Regions from separate parts of the Pseudoalteromonas sp. AS71 genome, predicted to be linked through region 2. Evidence: predicted binding sites of a transcription regulator. Region 2 holds the regulator's gene; each other region holds the start of a gene.
The links. The regulator sigma-54, encoded in region 2, starts transcription at its own class of promoters, with help from an activator protein. The targets are predictions, from matches to a motif close to GTTGGCACGNNNNTNGNNT.
Positions count from the first base shown of each region.

Region 1 (4,738 bases), on a different contig from region 2:
GCTTGCTTTAAAAGCCAATAATTTGGCGAATGCAAATACAACAGGATTTAAAGCTGACTTTGCCCAGGCGCGTTCTATGCAAGCGTTTGGCGAAGGTTTGCCTACACGTGTATTTTCAATGCAAGAGCGTCCGGGTTCAAACATGGTATCGGGTGGCATTGTTCAAACCGGGCGAGACTTAGATATCGCGATGAGCGATAACGCATGGCTTGCTGTGCAAGATGCCTCCGGTAATGAAGCTTACACAAAAGTGGGTACGTTAAACATTACTGCTCAAGGCATGCTCGTAACCAGCCACGGTCGTCAAGTTATTGGCGAAGGGGGACCTGTTATTTTACCCGTCCCAGTCGAAAAAATAGGGTTTAGCCAAGATGGCGCTATTCAAGTTCGACCGCAAGGCGCTCCCGCTAACTTTTTAGAAGAAATAGACACGCTTAGAGTGGTAGAAGCAAATAGCTCCCAGCTCGAAAAAGGTAACGATGGTTTATTTAGACCAAAAGCAAATGTAACAGTAGATACCTCTGCCAATGTAAAAGTTTTAAGTGGTTCGCTTGAAATGTCAAATGTGAACCCTGTTCACGAAATGGTCGACATGATAAGCCACCAGCGCCAATTTGAATTACAAGTGAAATTAATGAAAACAGCTGAAGAAATTGACGAGCGTCAAGATCAGTTATTACGCATAGTTTAACTTTAAAATGAGGACACGATTATGAATCCAGCATTGTGGATCAGTAAAACTGGGCTAGACGCTCAACAAACCGATATATCGGTTATCTCAAATAATTTAGCGAATGCGAGTACCGTAGGTTACAAAAAAAGCCGCGCTATATTTGAAGATTTACTTTATCAAAATATTAATCAACCAGGTGGTCGTTCATCGCAAGATACCGAAATGCCGTCGGGCTTAATGTTAGGTGCGGGTGCTAAAGTTGTAGCTAACCAAAAAGAGTTTACGCAAGGCAACATGTTGACCACCGAAAACTCACTAGATTGGATGATTTCTGGCGAAGGTTTTTTTGAAGTACTGCAACCTGATGGCAATATTGCTTACTCGCGCAATGGTCAGTTTACTACTGATGGCGATGGACGAATTGTAACATCGGGCGCAGGTTACGTTATTCAGCCAGAAATGAATGTACCAGATGACGCGCAATCAATTACGGTTTCCCAAGACGGCGAAGTATCTGTACGTGTTGCAGGCCAAGCCGATAACGTTGTAATTGGTCAGCTGACTATTAGTGACTTTATTAATCCATCGGGTCTTGAGCCAATTGGTCAAAACCTTTATACCGAAACGGCTGTAAGTGGTGCGCCTGTACAAGGTAATCCTGGTGTTGAAGGGTTAGGTAGTATTATTCAAGGCTCACTCGAAACATCTAACGTAAATGTGACTGAAGAGCTGGTAAACCTAATCGAAACTCAGCGTATTTACGAAATGAACTCAAAAGTAATTTCGGCCGTTGACGAAATGATGAGTTATATCAATCAACAGCTTTAATAGAATAGGGGGAATTATGCGTAATATTATTTTATTTGCAGCGGGCACATTATTTTTAAGTGGCTGTATGTCTACGCAAAATAGTGAGGTAGTGCAGGACGACCCTTACTACGCACCTATGTACCCCGAGCCTATTTTAGAGCCGCTGGTAGCCACAGGTTCACTGTTTAATACTCATACATCAAACGACTTATATTCTGATAAAAAAGCGCTACGTACTGGCGATATAATTACGGTTAAATTGCAAGAGTCTACTCAAGCAACAAAAGCCGCTAAAACAGAAACAGACAAAGAAACTGACGCAAGCTTAGACCCAGTGATTGGCTTAGGTGGTCTACCTGTAAATATAGGTGGCGATAGTATCCAGTTTGGTATTGGTAGTGATTCGTCGTTTACGGGTGATTCAAAATCAAACCAGTCAAACAGCTTAGTGGGCGATATTTCGGTTAATGTAATGCGCGTTTTACCTAACGGTAATTTAGTTATACGCGGCGAAAAATGGCTAACGCTTAATACCGGCGAAGAGTTTATTCGTCTAGAAGGGCTAGTACGCCCTCAAGACGTAAGCGCCGATAATACGGTTGAATCAAACCGTATTGCTAATGCACGTATTCAATACTCAGGTAAAGGGCAAACGCAAGAAGCGCAAAGTCCTGGTTGGCTTACACGTTTCTTTAGCAGTTCGCTGTTTCCATTTTAGAGGGTAACAACATGAATAGCCTTAAAGCTTTATGTTTAGTTGTGTTATTAGGTTGGCAGTTTACTGCCAGTGCTGAGCGCATAAAAGATGTGTCTATGGTTGAAGGCGTACGCTCTAACCAATTAGTCGGTTATGGCTTAGTAGTTGGTTTGCCAGGCACTGGCGAGCAAAACTCATATACACAACAAAGTTTTAGAGGCATGTTGAACAGCTTTGGTATTACGCTACCTTCAACTCAAAGTCCTAAAATTAAAAATGTTGCCGCTGTGGCGGTGCATGCAGAATTACCCGCATTTAGAAAACCCGGACAAACAATAGATATTACGGTTTCTTCTATTGGTAGTGCAGGCAGCTTACGTGGCGGTACTTTACTACAAACTTTTTTAAAAGGTGTAGACGGTAACGTGTACGCAATTGCACAAGGTAGTTTAATTGTCGGTGGCTTAGGCGCACAAGGTCTTGATGGCAGTAAGGTTGTAATTAACACGCCTACAGTTGGTCGTATACCAAATGGCGCAACAGTGGAGCGCACCGTAGAAAGCCCATTTATGCAAGGCGATTACATTACCTTCAACCTAAACCGCCCAGACTTTACGACGGCAAAACGCCTAGAAAAAACAATTAATGACTTAGTTGGCCCAAATAGCGCACAAGCAATAGATTCTGTTTCTATTCGTGTTATAGCACCACGCGATGCATCCCAGCGTGTATCGTATTTATCAACACTCGAAAACTTAGAATTTAAACCAGCTGACATGGCCGCTAAAATTATAGTTAACTCGCGCACCGGTACAATTGTCATTGGCAAAAACGTTAAGCTTCAGCCTGCGGCTATAACTCATGGTGGCTTAACAGTAACAATTGCAGAACAACAAAACGTGTCACAACCAAATCCGCTAGCAAACGGTGATACAGTTGTCACGCAGCAGAGCATTATTGATGTAAACCAAGACGACTCGCGCGCCTTTGTATTTAATCCAGGTGTAAGCCTTGACGATTTAGTTCGCGCAATTAACGAAGTAGGCGCAGCGCCTGGTGACTTAATGGCTATTTTAGAAGCACTAAAAGAAGCCGGCGCAATTAACGGACAGTTAGTTGTTATATAAATAATCCAAGCCAATAAATAACGTATTACTTAAGCCCTATATTTTTGAAATTAGGGCTTTTTATTTACAGCAACTTAAGTTTATTATTTTTATCTTCCTTGTTTTATCTGTAGTGGCTCAATTTTTGCATTTTTAACTGTATTATTCATTTTGTGTCAAAAAGCCGATGGAAACTAATCACCTCGATAAACAAAACTTTTTTGATTTAGGCAACTTAGATTCACTTCGTAAAGAAGCCTTAACGAGTGGCGATGCATCAACTGATGCCTCTAAAGCTGCGCTCAAAAAAGCGGCCGCACAATTTGAAGCTATTTTTACGCAAATGTTGCTCAAAGGAATGCGTAAAGCTAACGAAGCATTTGAAGACAAAGACAGCCCATTTAATTCAAGTGGCGTAAAGTTTTTTGAAGAAATGCACGATCAGCAACTTTCAACAGAGCTTTCATCAAATGGCTCGTTAGGCCTTGCCGATCTAATAGTTCAGCAGTTATCGCCTGAGTCTAAAAACTTTATGCCAGGCTCGGTGCTTAGAACAACCAACGATATTTTTAGCGATACGCAAGTCGGTTCCGCTCTTCCTCATGAGCAAAAAAATAAGCAACCCGATCTTATCGTTAAGAGTACTAAAGCCGATATTGCTGAGCCTAAAGTCGATACTGCAGAGTCTAAAACCGATAGCCCAACATTTAAAAATGCAGAAGAGTTTGTAAGTTCAGTGTGGGAACACGCTAAAACGGCAGCGCAAAAAATTGGTTTAAATCCTGCGGTAATGGTTGCACAAGCGGCACTTGAAACCGGTTGGGGTAAACACATTATTAATAAAAGTGACGGTGGCAGCTCAAATAACTTGTTTAATATTAAGTCGGATAAAAGCTGGGAAGGTGATAAAGCAAGCAAAATAACGCTTGAGTTTGAGCAAGGTACACCCGTTAAAAAACAAGCCAGCTTTAGAGCCTACGATTCAATTAAAGACAGCGTGAACGACTTCGTTGATTTTTTAACGCAAAACCCACGCTACAAAGAAGCATTACAAAATACAGCTAAACCAAACGACTTTTTAGATTCATTACAAAAAGCAGGTTATGCAACCGATCCAAATTATGCCAACAAAATAAAACAAGTGCTCAATAGCAGTCAGCTAAAAGACATTGCGGCAAACGTGATCCGCCAAGGAGTAGAGTAACATGTCGTTTAATTTATTAAACATTGCCAGTTCTGGGGTTAGAGCAAGCTCGGAGCTACTGCAAACGACAAGTAAAAATATCGCCAATGTTAATACAGAAGGCTATGTGCGTGAGCGTACAGAGTTTACTACTATGGTTGACAACCAAGTAGGGCGAGGCGAAACATACCGATTACTAAATGAGTTTGCTCAGTCACAGCTAAATCGTGACACCTCTAATAAATCGTTTTTCGATCAGTTTATTACTG
Region 1 is NZ_JBBMQZ010000015.1:112,274-117,011, reverse strand. It holds gene WNY98_RS12825 (flagellar basal body rod protein FlgF) at 1-691, shown strand, start outside; gene flgG (flagellar basal-body rod protein FlgG) at 713-1,501, shown strand; gene flgH (flagellar basal body L-ring protein FlgH) at 1,518-2,201, shown strand; gene WNY98_RS12810 (flagellar basal body P-ring protein FlgI) at 2,213-3,307, shown strand; gene flgJ (flagellar assembly peptidoglycan hydrolase FlgJ) at 3,474-4,490, shown strand; gene flgK (flagellar hook-associated protein FlgK) at 4,492-4,738, shown strand, end outside.
Region 1: flgJ (flagellar assembly peptidoglycan hydrolase FlgJ) is a predicted target of sigma-54. The motif match lies at 3,419-3,437, and genes of this name have one in related genera.

Region 2 (4,738 bases):
AATGTGATTGTCGCATCAAATTGTACTGCTAATTGCGCAAGCACAGTAGCTGCTCTGGCGTGTAAGCCTAATTTGTTTTTTATTAAAAAGGTATCTTCATAATGCATAACTTACTCTACCTAAGCTGAACAGGTGATTATTCAGCTATATTATTTTTCTTGCTCGCGATGGCGAATTTTTACATTGGGATGTGTCATTGCAAAACTTTCACCGATAGTTTGCGCTAAATACACAGAGCGATGTTGCCCGCCTGTACACCCAATAGCAATGGTTAAATAACTGCGGTTATTTCTTTCTAAATGCGGTAACCACGTTTGTACAAATGTTTGAATTTGCCATGTGAATTTTTGCACTATGCTGTGATTGGCCAAATAATCTTTAACGGGTTGATCTAACCCATTTAAAGGTTTTAATTCAGGTTCCCAATGTGGATTTGGTAAAAAGCGTGCATCAAATACATAGTCGGCTTCTTTTGGTATACCGTGTTTAAAACCAAACGATTCAAACGTGACAATTAGTTGCTTATCTTTTTTACCTAAAATCTTTTCACGAATAGATTCTGCAAGTTGGTGAACGCTTAAATCAGTTGTGTCTATCATAAAGTCGGCGCGGGTGATTAATACATCAAGTAATTCTTTTTCTTTTTTGATGGCTAAATCAAGAGGCAGCGAGTCAATTGATAGTGGGTGTAACCTGCGTGTTTCTGAAAAGCGTTTTATCAACGTTTGATCGTCGCTATCTAAATAAAATAACGTAGGATTTGCAAAGCCTGGTAAGTATTCAAGAATATCGTTAAATTCATCTTGCTCTTTAGGGATGTTTCGCACATCAATGCTAACAGCAATTTTATCGTAGCTATCAGACACACTGCGAACTAATGAAGGAAGCAAGTTAACTGGAATATTATCTACGCAATAATAGCCTAAATCTTCTACAACGCGTAAAGCAACCGACTTTCCAGAACCAGAACGGCCGCTTATGATAATTAACTCCATTTAACACCCTTTATAAAACTATGATTGATCGACAATAACTTGGTAAAGCTCAGTATCAGATTTTGCACTGCGTAACTGTTTACAAAAATCTTTGTTGTTTAGTTTATCAGCAATGGTTGCTAGAGTCTTTAAGTGCTGCTGGTTATCGCCATCTGGTACGATGAGTGCGACAAAAATATCAACAGGGCGATTATCGATTGCATCAAAGTTTATTGGAGTTTCGCTAACGAGCACTAAAGCCAAAGGCTCTTCTGCACCGCTCATTCTTCCATGAGGAATAGCAATGCCACGCCCTATACCTGTACTACCTAATTTCTCTCTGCTCATTAAAGCATTAAGAATATCTTGTTGCGGTAAATACGGAAGTTTGTCGTGAGCAAGTTCGCTAATGAACTCTAAAATTCTTTTTTTGCTATTAAAAAGGACCGCAGCTTTGCTGCAGTCCTGGCATATAAGTGAACTTAATTTCATCATATTAGTGTCGAGCAAGCTTCTCTTTGTGTTTGATTACTTGGCGATCGAGCTTGTCGATCAACGAGTCAATAGCGGCATACATATCTTGATGTTCTGTAGAGGCAAATAGCTCAGCACCGCTTACGTGTATTGTGGCTTCTGCTTTTTGATTTAATTTTTCTACATCGAGAATGACATGAACATTATTAATATGATCAGAGTGTCTTTCAAGCTTCGCAAATTTAGTATTAATATAGTCTCTTAGTGAATCGGTTAATTCTACGTGACGACCAGTTAAGTTTAGTTGCATAAGCATTACCCTCTTAGTTTAGCGTCTTAAATCAGACTTTTACGCTGATTTGACGGTGGAATAGCAAGAGATTCGCGGTATTTTGCGATTGTACGTCTCGCTACTTTAATTCCTTGCTCAGCCAATATATCCGCTATTTTGCTATCACTCAATGGTTTTGCTGAGTTTTCTGCTGCGATTAATTTTCGGATAAGCGCACGTATTGCTGTAGATGAACATTCACCACCGTTTTCAGTACTTACATGGCTTGAGAAAAAATATTTAAGCTCAAATATACCACGGGGTGTATGCATGTACTTTTGAGTAGTCACACGCGAAATTGTCGATTCGTGCATTTCTACCATTTCAGCAACATCATTTAAAACCATTGGTTTCATGGCTTCAGGGCCATGTTCAAAAAAGCCTTGTTGTTGCTTAACAATACAATTAGTAACTTTTAATAGCGTGTCGTTTCTACTTTCTAAGCTTTTAATAAACCATTTAGCTTCTTGTAAATGTGAGCGAATAAACTGGCTGTCGCCACTTGATTTTACAGTGCGAGACATTGCTGCGTATTGGCTATTAACACGAATTTTAGGCATGCTATCTGGGTTTAATTCGACAACCCAGCGGCCTTTAATTTTTTTAACTGACACATCAGGAATAACATACTCAGATTCTTCCCTTACAATAGTATCTGCAGGTTTTGGGTTGAGAGTATGTATTAGTGTCATTACTTCTTTAAGCTCTTCTTCTTTGAGCTTAGTTTTTTTCATTAATGTACGATAGTCGCGAGCTGCTAATAGATCAATATGCTCGGTTAAAATCATTTTCGTTTCATTAATATAAGGTGTTTCTTTATCAAATTGATTAAGCTGAATACACAAACACTCTTGTAAACTACGTGCAGCAATACCAACAGGATCAAACAGTTGGATGCGTTTTAATACCGCTTCAATTTCATCAAGTTCGACTTCGTTATCATCTTCGTTTTCTTGATTAAAGCTTTCTAAAATCTCTTCGCAGCTTAGTGTTAAAATACCTGAATCATCGACAGCTTCTACAATAGCAATAGCAATAGCTTCGTCTGTAGGGCTAAATGGCGTTAGTTGTAATTGCCACATTAAATACTCATGGAGCGTTTCAGTAGAGGCGCCTTGGTATATTGATTCGTCTTCAGGCATTGGACCTGATGAGGCTGCAGGAGCGGCACTCATGTACTCATCCCAACTGACATCCATAGCCATGTCGTCACTTAGCGTGTCTTTTGCAAGTGCTTCACCAGTATCTTGTTCGTATTCGCTCGGAGCATCATCAGCAGATGCGCTAACAGTTATGTCATCGGTATCAGCTTTTTGCTCGTTTTTACCAGCAGCGTCTTCGGAATAGTCTGCCTCTTCAACCTCTAATAGTGGATTACTGTCGAGAGCTTCTTGTATTTCTTGCTGGAGATCCAATGTACTGAGTTGCAACAAACGAATAGCTTGTTGCAACTGTGGAGTCATTGTAAGTTGCTGGCCCATGCGCAGCTGTAGTGATTGCCTCATGTATCTCTAACAATCCTTTTATGTTGTTATAATTAATACTAGCAGATGCTTAAAGACATGGCGTAAATGTTACAGCCTAAATTGCTCGCCTAAGTAAACATCGCGTACTGTTTTATCATTTAATACGTGTTCTGGAGTACCTGATGCAATCAGCTCCCCATGAGAAACAATGTAGGCTTTTTCACAAACATCAAGGGTCTCTCTTACGTTATGGTCGGTAATTAATACACCAATCCCACGATTTTTAAGATGTTCTATTATTTTCTTTATATCTAATACCGAAATAGGGTCAACACCGGCAAACGGTTCATCCAGTAATATAAATTTAGGATCTGCTGCCAGCGCTCGTGCTATTTCTACACGACGACGTTCTCCCCCCGATAATGCCATACCTTGGCTATCACGAATGTGTTGTATGCTAAATTCATCTAATAAGTTATTGAGCGTGTCTTCTCTGGCTTGTTTATTTAGTTCTTTGCGCGTTTCTAAAATGGCCATTAAGTTTTGATAAACAGTCAGCTTTCTAAAAATCGATGACTCTTGTGGTAAGTAGCCTATGCCTAATCTAGCACGACTATGCATAGGTAAAAGAGTAATATCGTTATCATCAATAGATATTTTACCTTTGTCGCTAGGAACAAGCCCTACAATCATATAAAAAGTCGTTGTTTTACCTGCACCGTTAGGGCCAAGTAAGCCAACTATACTGCCAGCTTGTACTTCAAGGCCGACGTTTTTTACAACTTCACGACCTTTATAGCTTTTTGCTAATAGTTCTGCTTTTAATGTGCTCATGGTTGACCTTTATCGCCTTTTTTACTTTTTTTAGTTTCGATCGGTACTAAAATTGTGTGAACGCGGTCAGTTGAGTTTTCATCTTTTTCGGCACTGATGAGCTGCTGCTCTATGTCGTAGGTAATGCTTTTAGCATTTATTTTTTGTCCGGCTTGCGATACTTGTGCATTACCAACAAGCGTTAAAAAACGCTTAGATACATCATAACGTACTTCGTCAGCACTGGCGCTCATAGTCGTGCCGTCTGATTGCTTTTCTTCAAAGTGCGCAGGGCTACCTGTGGCAATTAATAATTGTTTATTATCACCAAGTTCATCACGTTTGTGTACTTCGAGGCGATCGGCTGTAATGCGGCGATTACCGTGAATAATCTCAACGTTTTTCTCAAAAATACCCACATTAGCTTTCAATTGACCTTCTTGCTTGTCGGCACTTATTGAAATTTGATTGGCAGCAGGTTGCGTGTTTTGCTCTGCAGCACTACTATTAAACGCTAGTATAAGTGTAGGAATTATAAGTGATTTTAATATTTTATTGGTCATAATATATGGTTCGCGTATGGTTAATTAGTTTTATCACTTCGGTTTTCAAGTCGGCTTCTAGGCCTTTACCGGTGATTTTTAAATTGGGTCCAGTGATAATGACGGGTTGCTCCGAAC
Region 2 is NZ_JBBMQZ010000001.1:48,846-53,583, forward strand. It holds gene WNY98_RS00270 (HPr family phosphocarrier protein) at 1-107, opposite strand, end outside; gene rapZ (RNase adapter RapZ) at 150-995, opposite strand; gene ptsN (PTS IIA-like nitrogen regulatory protein PtsN) at 1,014-1,466, opposite strand; gene hpf (ribosome hibernation promoting factor) at 1,471-1,758, opposite strand; gene WNY98_RS00290 (RNA polymerase factor sigma-54) at 1,785-3,284, opposite strand; gene lptB (LPS export ABC transporter ATP-binding protein) at 3,354-4,079, opposite strand; gene lptA (lipopolysaccharide transport periplasmic protein LptA) at 4,076-4,621, opposite strand; gene lptC (LPS export ABC transporter periplasmic protein LptC) at 4,611-4,738, opposite strand, start outside.

Region 3 (4,738 bases), on a different contig from region 2:
ATAAAAACTAAAATAGAGCCTGGCGAAAGCCCGCTCATTAATAAGCCTGCTGCAATAGGCGTTGAAGCTGTCGCGCAAATATACATAGGGATACTGACTAATATCACAACGAGCATAGCCAAAACGCCACTTCCCCACTGGGATAAAAAACTCTCAGGAACATAAGTTTGTACTAATGCGGCAAAAAACAAGCCAATCAATAACCACTTCATCGTATCTTCTAAAAGCTTATTACAACTGAAACTGATTGCAGCTTTTAATTTAAGCCATTGCCCAGTGTGTTTAATTGAGTTTACTGAGCATCCGAGGGGCTCTTCTTTTTCAATATTACTGGAACAACATGAATCGCTCAGAGGTTTTTCGTTTTCATTATTTGTACTATGAGTTGATTGTTGAGGCACTTTTGATTGCGTATCACAACATAAGGAAGGCGCCGTTTTTACATCACTCGCACTACAGCTATCGCTCTCATTTTTACGACTATTATTAAAAGACCCTTTTTTATCATTTTTACTTTCGCGCCCAACTAATACCCCTGCCACAATAGCACTACAAATAGCTGCTATCGGGCGAATAACCGCCATAAATGGACCGAGTAAAATATAAGACACCGATACAGAATCAACCCCCGTTTCAGGTGTCGAAACTAAAAATGCAGTGGTCGCACTTTTAGAAGCACCCGCTCGCCTCAAACCAATAGCTGCAGGGATAACTCCACAAGAGCATAAGGGCAAAGGAGCGCCTATTAATGCGGCTTTAACGGTAGTCCAAAATCCTTCTTTACCTAAATGTTTACTCAATAAGTTTTCAGGTAAATATACATTCAATAAACCTGCAATCAAAAGCCCTAACATTAGCCAAGGTGCTGATAATAAAAATAACTGCCAAAAATTATTAAGTAACGTCATCTATATCCTCCAAAACACTTAAAATTGAACAATTTTCTGCTATATGCTGCGAGCCACAACACTTATCTGCCAATGTGGTTAATGATTGATGAAATTGTTGGAGTTCTTTTATACGCTGTGCGACCAAATCTCTTTTTTCAAGTGTAATTTTTTTAACTTCAGAGCAGGAATGTGATGATTTTTCAAATTTAATAAGTAAGAGATCTTTTATCTCTGCCAAGCTAAAACCTATATTTTTAGCTCTAATGATAAAATGCATCACTTTTAAATCGTTATTATCATATAGTCTATATCCAGCAGAATTTCGCCTGTTAGGCGTTAACAATCCCTGCTTTTCGTAGTACCTTAAAGTATCGTTAGAGATACCTAGTTGGTGTGATAGTTCACCTATTCTCATATTTCTCTCTCCGATTTATTTTAAACAGACTATAAACCCTAGAGTTAAGACTAAGGTCAAGGGTTTCATTTATTTTTAGGAAAAGCATGAACATCACCATTCTTGATAACGCTACGTTAGCTAAAACATCTCTTACTTGTATTGAACAACTTGGTAAATTAACGACTTATGAACTTACTAGCCCAGAGCAAGTTATTGAACATTGCCAAGGCGCTGATGTATTGATCACTAATAAAGCGGTTTTAAATCGCGATACGATTAGTCAGCTAACACAGCTTAAATTGATTTGCGTAAGTGCAACCGGTACTAATAATGTTGATTTAGAAGCCGCTAAAGAATTTGGTATTGCCGTAACTAATGTAGCTGGCTATTCAACCCCTTCTGTTGTTCAACATACATTTTCTTTAATTACTAACTTACTGGGTAACACACATCGCTATCAGGCGGATTGCCAGCAAGGCGCTTGGCAAAAAAGTGAAATGTTTTGCATACTCGATTACAGCTTTAACGACTTACAAGGCAAAACATTTGCCATTATAGGCGGTGGTACGCTAGGTAAAGGCGTTGCTAAAGTGGCTGAGGCATTTGGCGCAAATATTATTGTTGCAGAGCGCAAAGGGGCTGCATACCGCGATGGTCGTACGCCTTTTGAGGACGTTATTAAAACAGCCGATATAATCAGTGTTCACTGCCCACTTACCGATGAAACACGTGATTTAATTGCACTTAATGAGCTTAAAATGATGAAGCCAAGTAGCATTATTATTAACACTGCTCGTGGTGGCATTATTAACGAAGCCGACTTAGCTACAGCACTTGAGCAAAACCTAATTGCTGGAGCCGGGGTTGATGTACTAACTAAAGAGCCTGCTGAGCTTTCAAACCCACTTGCTAATTACAAAGGCAATAACTTATTACTTACTCCACATATTGCATGGGCAAGTACTGAATCTATCGTGCGTTTAATTAATGAGGTAAGTTTAAACATTGCGGCATTTAATAAAGGCGAATCACGCAACCGCTTGGTGTAACTGCACTGCGGGAAAATAGTTAAAAAAACTAAAATGTGGCTGTTTTTACTAATTATTTTTGCAAATGATTAGTAAAACATAGCCCTTAAAACCTAACCAACTGAATTAAAAAGATTTTAAACTTGGCCTACTACTTGCCTTATATGATCAAAATATTAAAAACTCATTTAAGGAATATCACAATGAAAAAATCTCTATTAGCAGCAGCCCTTATTGCACCATTTTTAACTGGCTGTGTTATTGCCGTATCTGATGGTGAAGCTGAGACTCATTGGGCAGGGAAAAACTCATCAAGCTGGCAAGCACAACATAAAAATAATCGTGAAGCTATATCAGAGCTAAAAATGGATAGCAGCTATCAATCTGTTTTAACGCAATTAAAAACACCTAATTTCACAGAGCTATTAAAAAAAGATGACGATATATACCAAGTACTTTTTTATGTAACTCATAGCAAGCATTCAGATTCTAAAACAACGAAAGATGAATGTACGCCACTTGTATTTAAAAATGATAAGTTAGTGGGCATTGGTGACACCGCTTTAGGTATGATCACGCAGTAACAATAAAAGTAGTTTGATATTAAAAACGCCAATATAAATGTTGGCGTTTTTTATATTAAATTTTTACCGTGCGACTATTCTATCTCGCCCTGCATCTTTAGCAGCATATAAGCCTAAATCCGCCTCTTCTAATAATGCTTGCTCAGCATACACTTTACCACTTTGCGTGGTGGCGATACCTATACTAATAGTGATGTGGTCTGCATTTAATGAGGCTTTGTGTTCTATATTTAAAGCATTTACAGCGTTGCGTAATTTATTAGCAAACTCCAAGGCTTCATGCTTATCAATTCCCGGTAAGACGGCTGCAAATTCTTCACCACCATAACGAGCTATGAAGTCACTACCACGTTCACACTGAGCTGCGAGTGCTTGCGCAACATCCTTTAAGCATTCATCACCAGCACGATGTCCGTAGCAATCGTTGTAACGTTTAAAATGGTCTATATCCATAAGCAACACAGATAGTGGTGTTCCGCTTCGTTTACTGCGGCGCCATTCTCGAGCTAAGTTTTCGTCTAGGTAGCGTCTATTTGGGATTTCAGTTAAGCCGTCAATCGAGGCTAGCATCTCTAGCAGATCATTTTTTTGCTTTATAAGTAATTGGTTACGTACTCTAACGCGCACAATAGAAGGGCTAAATGGCTTAGTTATATAGTCCATAGCACCGAGCTCTAGGCCCTTAGCTTCGTCGTCGTGGCTACGATTAGCTGATATAAATATAACAGGGATCGATTGAGTTATCGGATTTTCTTTAAGTTGTACAAGCACTTCATAGCCGTCAATTCCTGGCATAATCACATCAAGAATAATTAAATCAACTTGCGCAGTTTTTACAAAGGTCAGTGCTTTTTCACCACTTTCAACTAAGAATACGTCGTGTTCTACTTTAAGTGTTTTTTCAAGTACTAATCGGTTGATTGGATCATCATCTACAATAAGTACTTTAGCTCTTTTCGACATCCCTAGCCCCTACCCCTTTTATAAAAACAATTACCTGTTCTAACTGCATAATAAGCTCTTTCAGTGTTATTTCAACAGGCTTGTTAGTTGTTTTAAGTGTTCTTTCACACAATAAAGCGCAGTGAGACAATCGTATAAAACCTAAATTCCCTGCTACACCTTTTATACTATGCACTAAGCGTACCAAATCATCCTTATTGGTTGTTTCTTCTATTTGCGATAGCTGGGTTTCACATAAATTAGCAAACTTATCAATCATTGTATTGAGGAGCTTTTCATCCATACTAAACTGCGTTAAAGCGAATGATTTTTCGAAAAAGCTTGGTTTCACTAAGTTTAAATCGGCAATTGCATCAATAAGCACTTTAGCAACAACCGGTTTAGTTAAATGCTTATTCATACCGCACTTTAAAGAACGTTCAATATCAGCAGGCTCACAATGAGCCGTTAAGGCAAAAATAGGCAGCTGCTTTGCGTCAAACTGTTGGCGAATTAAGGCTGTTGCTTGGCAGCCATCTATTTGCGGCATTTGCACATCCATCAATATTAAGTCGGGCCTTAAAATTTGCAACAATTCCATGCCAATAGATGCGCTTAAAGCAGTCACTACATTTACGTTTGCTTGGCGAAGTACACTGCTAATTATTTCTAAATTAAGTTGATTATCATCAATAGCTAATACAAGTAGACCCGATATATCAGCTTTAATTTCAGCAACGTTGTGTATTACCGCATTGGTACTCGCTTTAGGCTTTTGCTGAGAGTTCAAGCTAAATAGCCTTTGTCCCAATGCCGATGCTTTAACGTGGTGCGCAGCTAAATGCTCACTTGTTGGTAAATTAAGCGTGTGCTGATGATTAATAATAATTACCGATG
Region 3 is NZ_JBBMQZ010000007.1:99,123-103,860, reverse strand. It holds gene WNY98_RS07185 (SO_0444 family Cu/Zn efflux transporter) at 1-908, opposite strand, end outside; gene zntR (Zn(2+)-responsive transcriptional regulator) at 895-1,305, opposite strand; gene WNY98_RS07175 (D-2-hydroxyacid dehydrogenase) at 1,392-2,336, shown strand; gene WNY98_RS07170 (DUF3192 domain-containing protein) at 2,519-2,899, shown strand; gene WNY98_RS07165 (diguanylate cyclase) at 2,963-3,862, opposite strand; gene WNY98_RS07160 (ATP-binding protein) at 3,846-4,738, opposite strand, start outside.
Region 3: WNY98_RS07170 (DUF3192 domain-containing protein) is a predicted target of sigma-54. The motif match lies at 2,458-2,476, and genes of this name have one in related genera.

Region 4 (4,738 bases), on a different contig from region 2:
TTCACCAAGAGCGGCTGTAAGCGCTTTTTTAATAAAATCTTCTGACTGAAAACCAATGGTACTAAAGCTTTGAATTTGCTCTATAAACAAGTTGTGTACAGCGCTTATTTTAGCTTGTGATAAATCCTGTAGCCCAGCCATCGCCATACCCACTTTTTGCACCTGTTTAGGTTCTAAGTGTTTAAGGATTTGCGCGGCATCTTCTTCTGATAAACTCAAAAGTAATATAGCGGCTTTATCTACCCCATCTAGCTTATCAACATCAAAGGCTGGCGGGAGTTGTTTTTGTTCTTGATCAGTCATCTTCTGTTAACCACGCTTTCACTACTTGTGATGATAGTTCTGGTTCGTTAGCTACAAGGGCACGAATTGCTTTAAGTAGATCTTCGTCGCCATGTAAATCCGGTAACTGCAGTGTACCATCACTTGAGAAACCAACCGAAGCAGAATCAAAGTCTTTATTTAGCATATCAAGCGTGTTGTCGCCAATATCTACGCCTGAGCTTAGTGCATCTTCGTCGTATTCTTCTAGTGTATCGTCTGGGTAAATCAAGCGTTTAAGCATTGGTTTTACCACTGCCATTATTAATACAATGATAACTAAGGCGCCCAATACAAGGCGGGCTATTTTCATAAACCAGTCTTGTTCCCACAGTGGCACTTCTATAGCTAAATCTGTTGCTTCACGTACAAACGGCACTGTTACTACTTCAAGTGCATCACCACGTTGCATATCAAAGCCCACACCGCCTTGTAGTAAGCGACGAATATTTGACAATGCTTCAACCGAGCGTGGAGCCATGGTTGTTTCGCCGTTTTCTCCCACTTTAGGAATATAGTCAACAGCAACCGATACGCTTATTCTGCGTATAACACCACTTTGTTGGCGCTTGTGCGAAATGGTAGTATCGAGTTCATAATTACGTGTAGCTTCTTTATGGCTACGTGTTGGAGAAGTAGCTGTGCCTGCACCACCTTGCCCCGCAACCTCAGGAATATTTGAATTTAGCGGTGGCTGATTTGTAAGCGCACCTGGAATACCAACAGCTAGGCCGCCAATGTTATTTTCTTCAAATGTGGTTTCGCTTCTAACCGCTGGTAAGTCTGGGTTATAACGCTTTTGAGTTTCCTCAATCGAGCTAAAATCCATACTCAAATCAACTTGAGCTGTATAGTTTGCAAGCCCAACAACCGGTATTAAAATACTGTCTATTTTTTCAAGATACTCTTGTTCGCGCTTACGTTCTAAATCGTATTCTTTACGAGAGCGTGCTGCTAATGAGCTTTGCGAACCTGAATTTAATAATCGACCATTTTGGTCAGTAACCGTAACACGTGCAGGCTCTAAGCCTTGTACTGCTGAAGCAATCATATCAACAACAGAGTCTACCTCTTCACGGTCAAGTGAGCGGCCACGCTTAAGTGTTAATACAACAGTAGCGGATGGTTTTTTCTCTCTGCGGGCAAATACGTTTTCTTTAGGGATGGCTAACAATACTTTGGCGCGAGTAATGTTATTTAGCTCTTCAATAGTGCGGGCAAGTTGTTGCTCGCGGCCATGTTTAAGGCGTTCGCGCTCTAAGCGTTGGCTTACACCAAAGCCCATATCTTGCATAATTATGTCGGAGCCAGATGCAGGGCCTTGCTCTAACCCTTCGCGGGTCATTAGCAATTTAATGTTTTGGTATTCGCTTTCATCAACCGAGACAACATTGCCATCAAGTTGATATTCAATTTTTTGCGCATCTAAAAAGTCTAATGTTTGAATAAGCTCTTCTGTTTGCATTTTGCCTAACGGGCGCATATCTGGCTGACGAGCCCAAATAATAATGAAAATCGCGATAGCTAAACAAATCGCTAATGCTATTACCAGTGTTACTTGGCGCAATACATCAACACCACTTAAAGCACTTAAGTAGCCTGACTTTTGTTCTTGTTGATCATCACCACCACTTTGGTCGATACCGCCGCCAGCAAGTGCTAGGTCTGTAGATTGGTTAGATTGCGCCACAATAATTCTCCACTACCTAATTAAACAGGCATGTTCATGATTTCTTTATAAGCTTCAACAAGTTTATTACGAACCTGTACTGTAGCCTCAAAAGCAACTGACGATTTTTGAGAAGCAATCATCGCCTCAGCAAGCGATACACTTCGATCACCCATTTCAACCGCTTTTACTTTTTGACCTGCATCTTGCTGTAGACCGTGCACTGTATTTAGTGCATCACTTAGCATGTCGCCAAACTGGGAAGTAGAAGTAGGCTGAACTTGAGTCGGCAATTTATTTATTTGATTATTACGGCCGGCTTCTAAAGCCATTGATTGCATTTCTTGAAATACAGCACTGTTTTGAATTTTCATAATTTATCTCTGACACGCAGTGAACTCTTACAAGTAATAAAGCACAAAACATGCCAAATAATTAATTGTTAAAATACATGCAGTTAGCTTTAAATTATGTGAGTCAGAGTTTTGACAACCCTAAGTTCGCAGCGCAAACTTAGGGTTTATAGGAGGTTATGCAGGAAGTGAAATACCTAAATCGCGCATTTGCGCTAGTTTATAACGTAAAGTTCGTGGGCTTATGCCCAACGTTTCGGCAACGTCTTTACGCTTACCTTGGCAACGTGCAAGGGTTTCTAAAATAATGCGATGCTCTTTATCTTTAAGCTCATCTTTATAGCTACCGGTATCTGCTGCTAGTAAACCTTGTTTAGGCTCATCCTCGGCATGCAATTTTTCATCGTAGTATGCCGAGCTTAGCGTGCTTTTATCAACGCCTTTATTTACGTGAGCCACTTCTGTTGGCGCCGGTGCCAATGAAGGCTCCATAACAAAGTTATTAGCTACTAAGTTTTCAATAAAAATAGCATGCTCGTTTATTGTATCGCCACTTCGCAGTATAAGCGCACGCTGTATAACGTTATCAAGCTCGCGCACATTTCCAGGCCACGCGTGGGCCAGTAACTTTTGCTCGGCAGCTTTATCTAAATACGCCATGGGCTCTTTACTTTTACTGATATGGCGCTCAATTAAATGCTTAGCCAATACAATAATATCGCCAGGGCGTTGGCACAATGGTCGCCACATAAGTGGAAAAACATTAAGCCTGTAATATAAATCTTCTCTAAATTGGTTTTCAGACACGGCTTCTTTTAAATCACGATTACTGGTTGCCAAAATACGTACATCAAGCTGAATTGTTTTACGACCCCCTAAGCGCTCTACTTCACGCTCTTGCAGTACGCGTAACAGCTTTGCTTGTAGCCCTAAGTCCATCTCTGTAATTTCATCAAGTAAAATAGTGCCGCCTTGTGCTTGCTCAAACTTACCCGGACATGCTTGAATCGCGCCTGTAAAAGCCCCTTTTTCGTAACCAAATAAAGTGGCTTCGAGCATATTTTCAGGAATAGCCGCGCAGTTAATCGCCACAAATGGCTCATTACAACGACTCGACTTATCATGAATATAACGAGCGAGTACTTCCTTACCTGAACCACTTGGGCCAAGTACCATTACACTTGCATCAGAGCGTGCTACTTTACTCGCAAGCTCCAATAATTGAATACTAGTTGGGTCGGCAACAATAGGTCCGTCGGTTTCTTTTGCTTTTTCAGGCAAATAACGGCTCACCATATTTAACAGCACTTCAGGTGCAAATGGTTTAGCCATGTAGTCAATTGCACCTAGGCGCATGGCCTCTACAGCATCGTCAATTGTGGCGTACGCCGTCATCATCAATACAGGTAAATCAGGGTGGTTTAATTTAATACTGCGTAGTAAATCAAGTCCACTCATTGCGCCCATTTGCACGTCGCTTACAACAAGCGAAAATTGATCTTTTTTAAGCAGTAACATTGCTTGCTCAGCACTGCTCGCTGCAATACATTCAATACCCGACATTTCAAGGGTATCTATTAAGGCTTCACGAAGCCCAGCGTCATCTTCGACAACTAAAATAGTGTTACTCATAATGAACCCTTTAATTTAGATGCTGCCTTAATAGGCAGTAACAAGCTAAAGCAGGCACCACCATGCGTATTATTAGTCACATCAACACGGCCTTGGTGTGCATTAGCAACCGAACTCACTACAGCAAGCCCTAAGCCTGTGCCCTGACTTTTAGTAGTAAAAAATGGTTCAAAAATTTTATCGCTTTGGCTTAAATCAACACCTGGGCCATTGTCGCTCACACTAATACGAACCATATCTAAATCTTTTAAATCTCTTTGTGCGCTAATTTTTACTTTTGCACCGCCACCAATAACTTGAATACTATTGTGCACAAGATTTTGAATAGCACTGGCCAATGCCGTTTTATTACCGACTATTTGTATATCTGGCTCTGGTAAGCTTACATCCAGTTCACTTTCATTAAGTGCGACCATCGCATCAGCGCCCGCTTTAACTTCTGTTAAAAGCTGCTGCATTGAAACTTGCTCAACCACTTGCTGATCGCCACTTTTAGCAAATAAAAGCATGTCGTTTACTTGAGTTTCTAAATCTTTTAAACGCGACATTAACTTTGTTTGAAAGTTATCGCGAGATGCTTCGGGTAAGCGCTTTGACCCTAAATTAGCAGCGTAAAGCATAGCGGCTGAGAGCGGCGTACGTACTTGATGGGCTAATGACGCAACCATTTTACCCAGCGCACTTAAGCGCTGCATATGTGCAACACGTTTTTGTAAGCGGCGGGTTTCGGTTAAATCCGTCATTAAAATAAGTTGCCCAGGCT
Region 4 is NZ_JBBMQZ010000015.1:94,498-99,235, forward strand. It holds gene fliG (flagellar motor switch protein FliG) at 1-303, opposite strand, end outside; gene fliF (flagellar basal-body MS-ring/collar protein FliF) at 296-2,011, opposite strand; gene fliE (flagellar hook-basal body complex protein FliE) at 2,032-2,364, opposite strand; gene WNY98_RS12740 (sigma-54 dependent transcriptional regulator) at 2,521-3,975, opposite strand; gene WNY98_RS12745 (ATP-binding protein) at 3,972-4,738, opposite strand, start outside.
Region 4: fliE (flagellar hook-basal body complex protein FliE) is a predicted target of sigma-54. The motif match lies at 2,404-2,422, and genes of this name have one in related genera.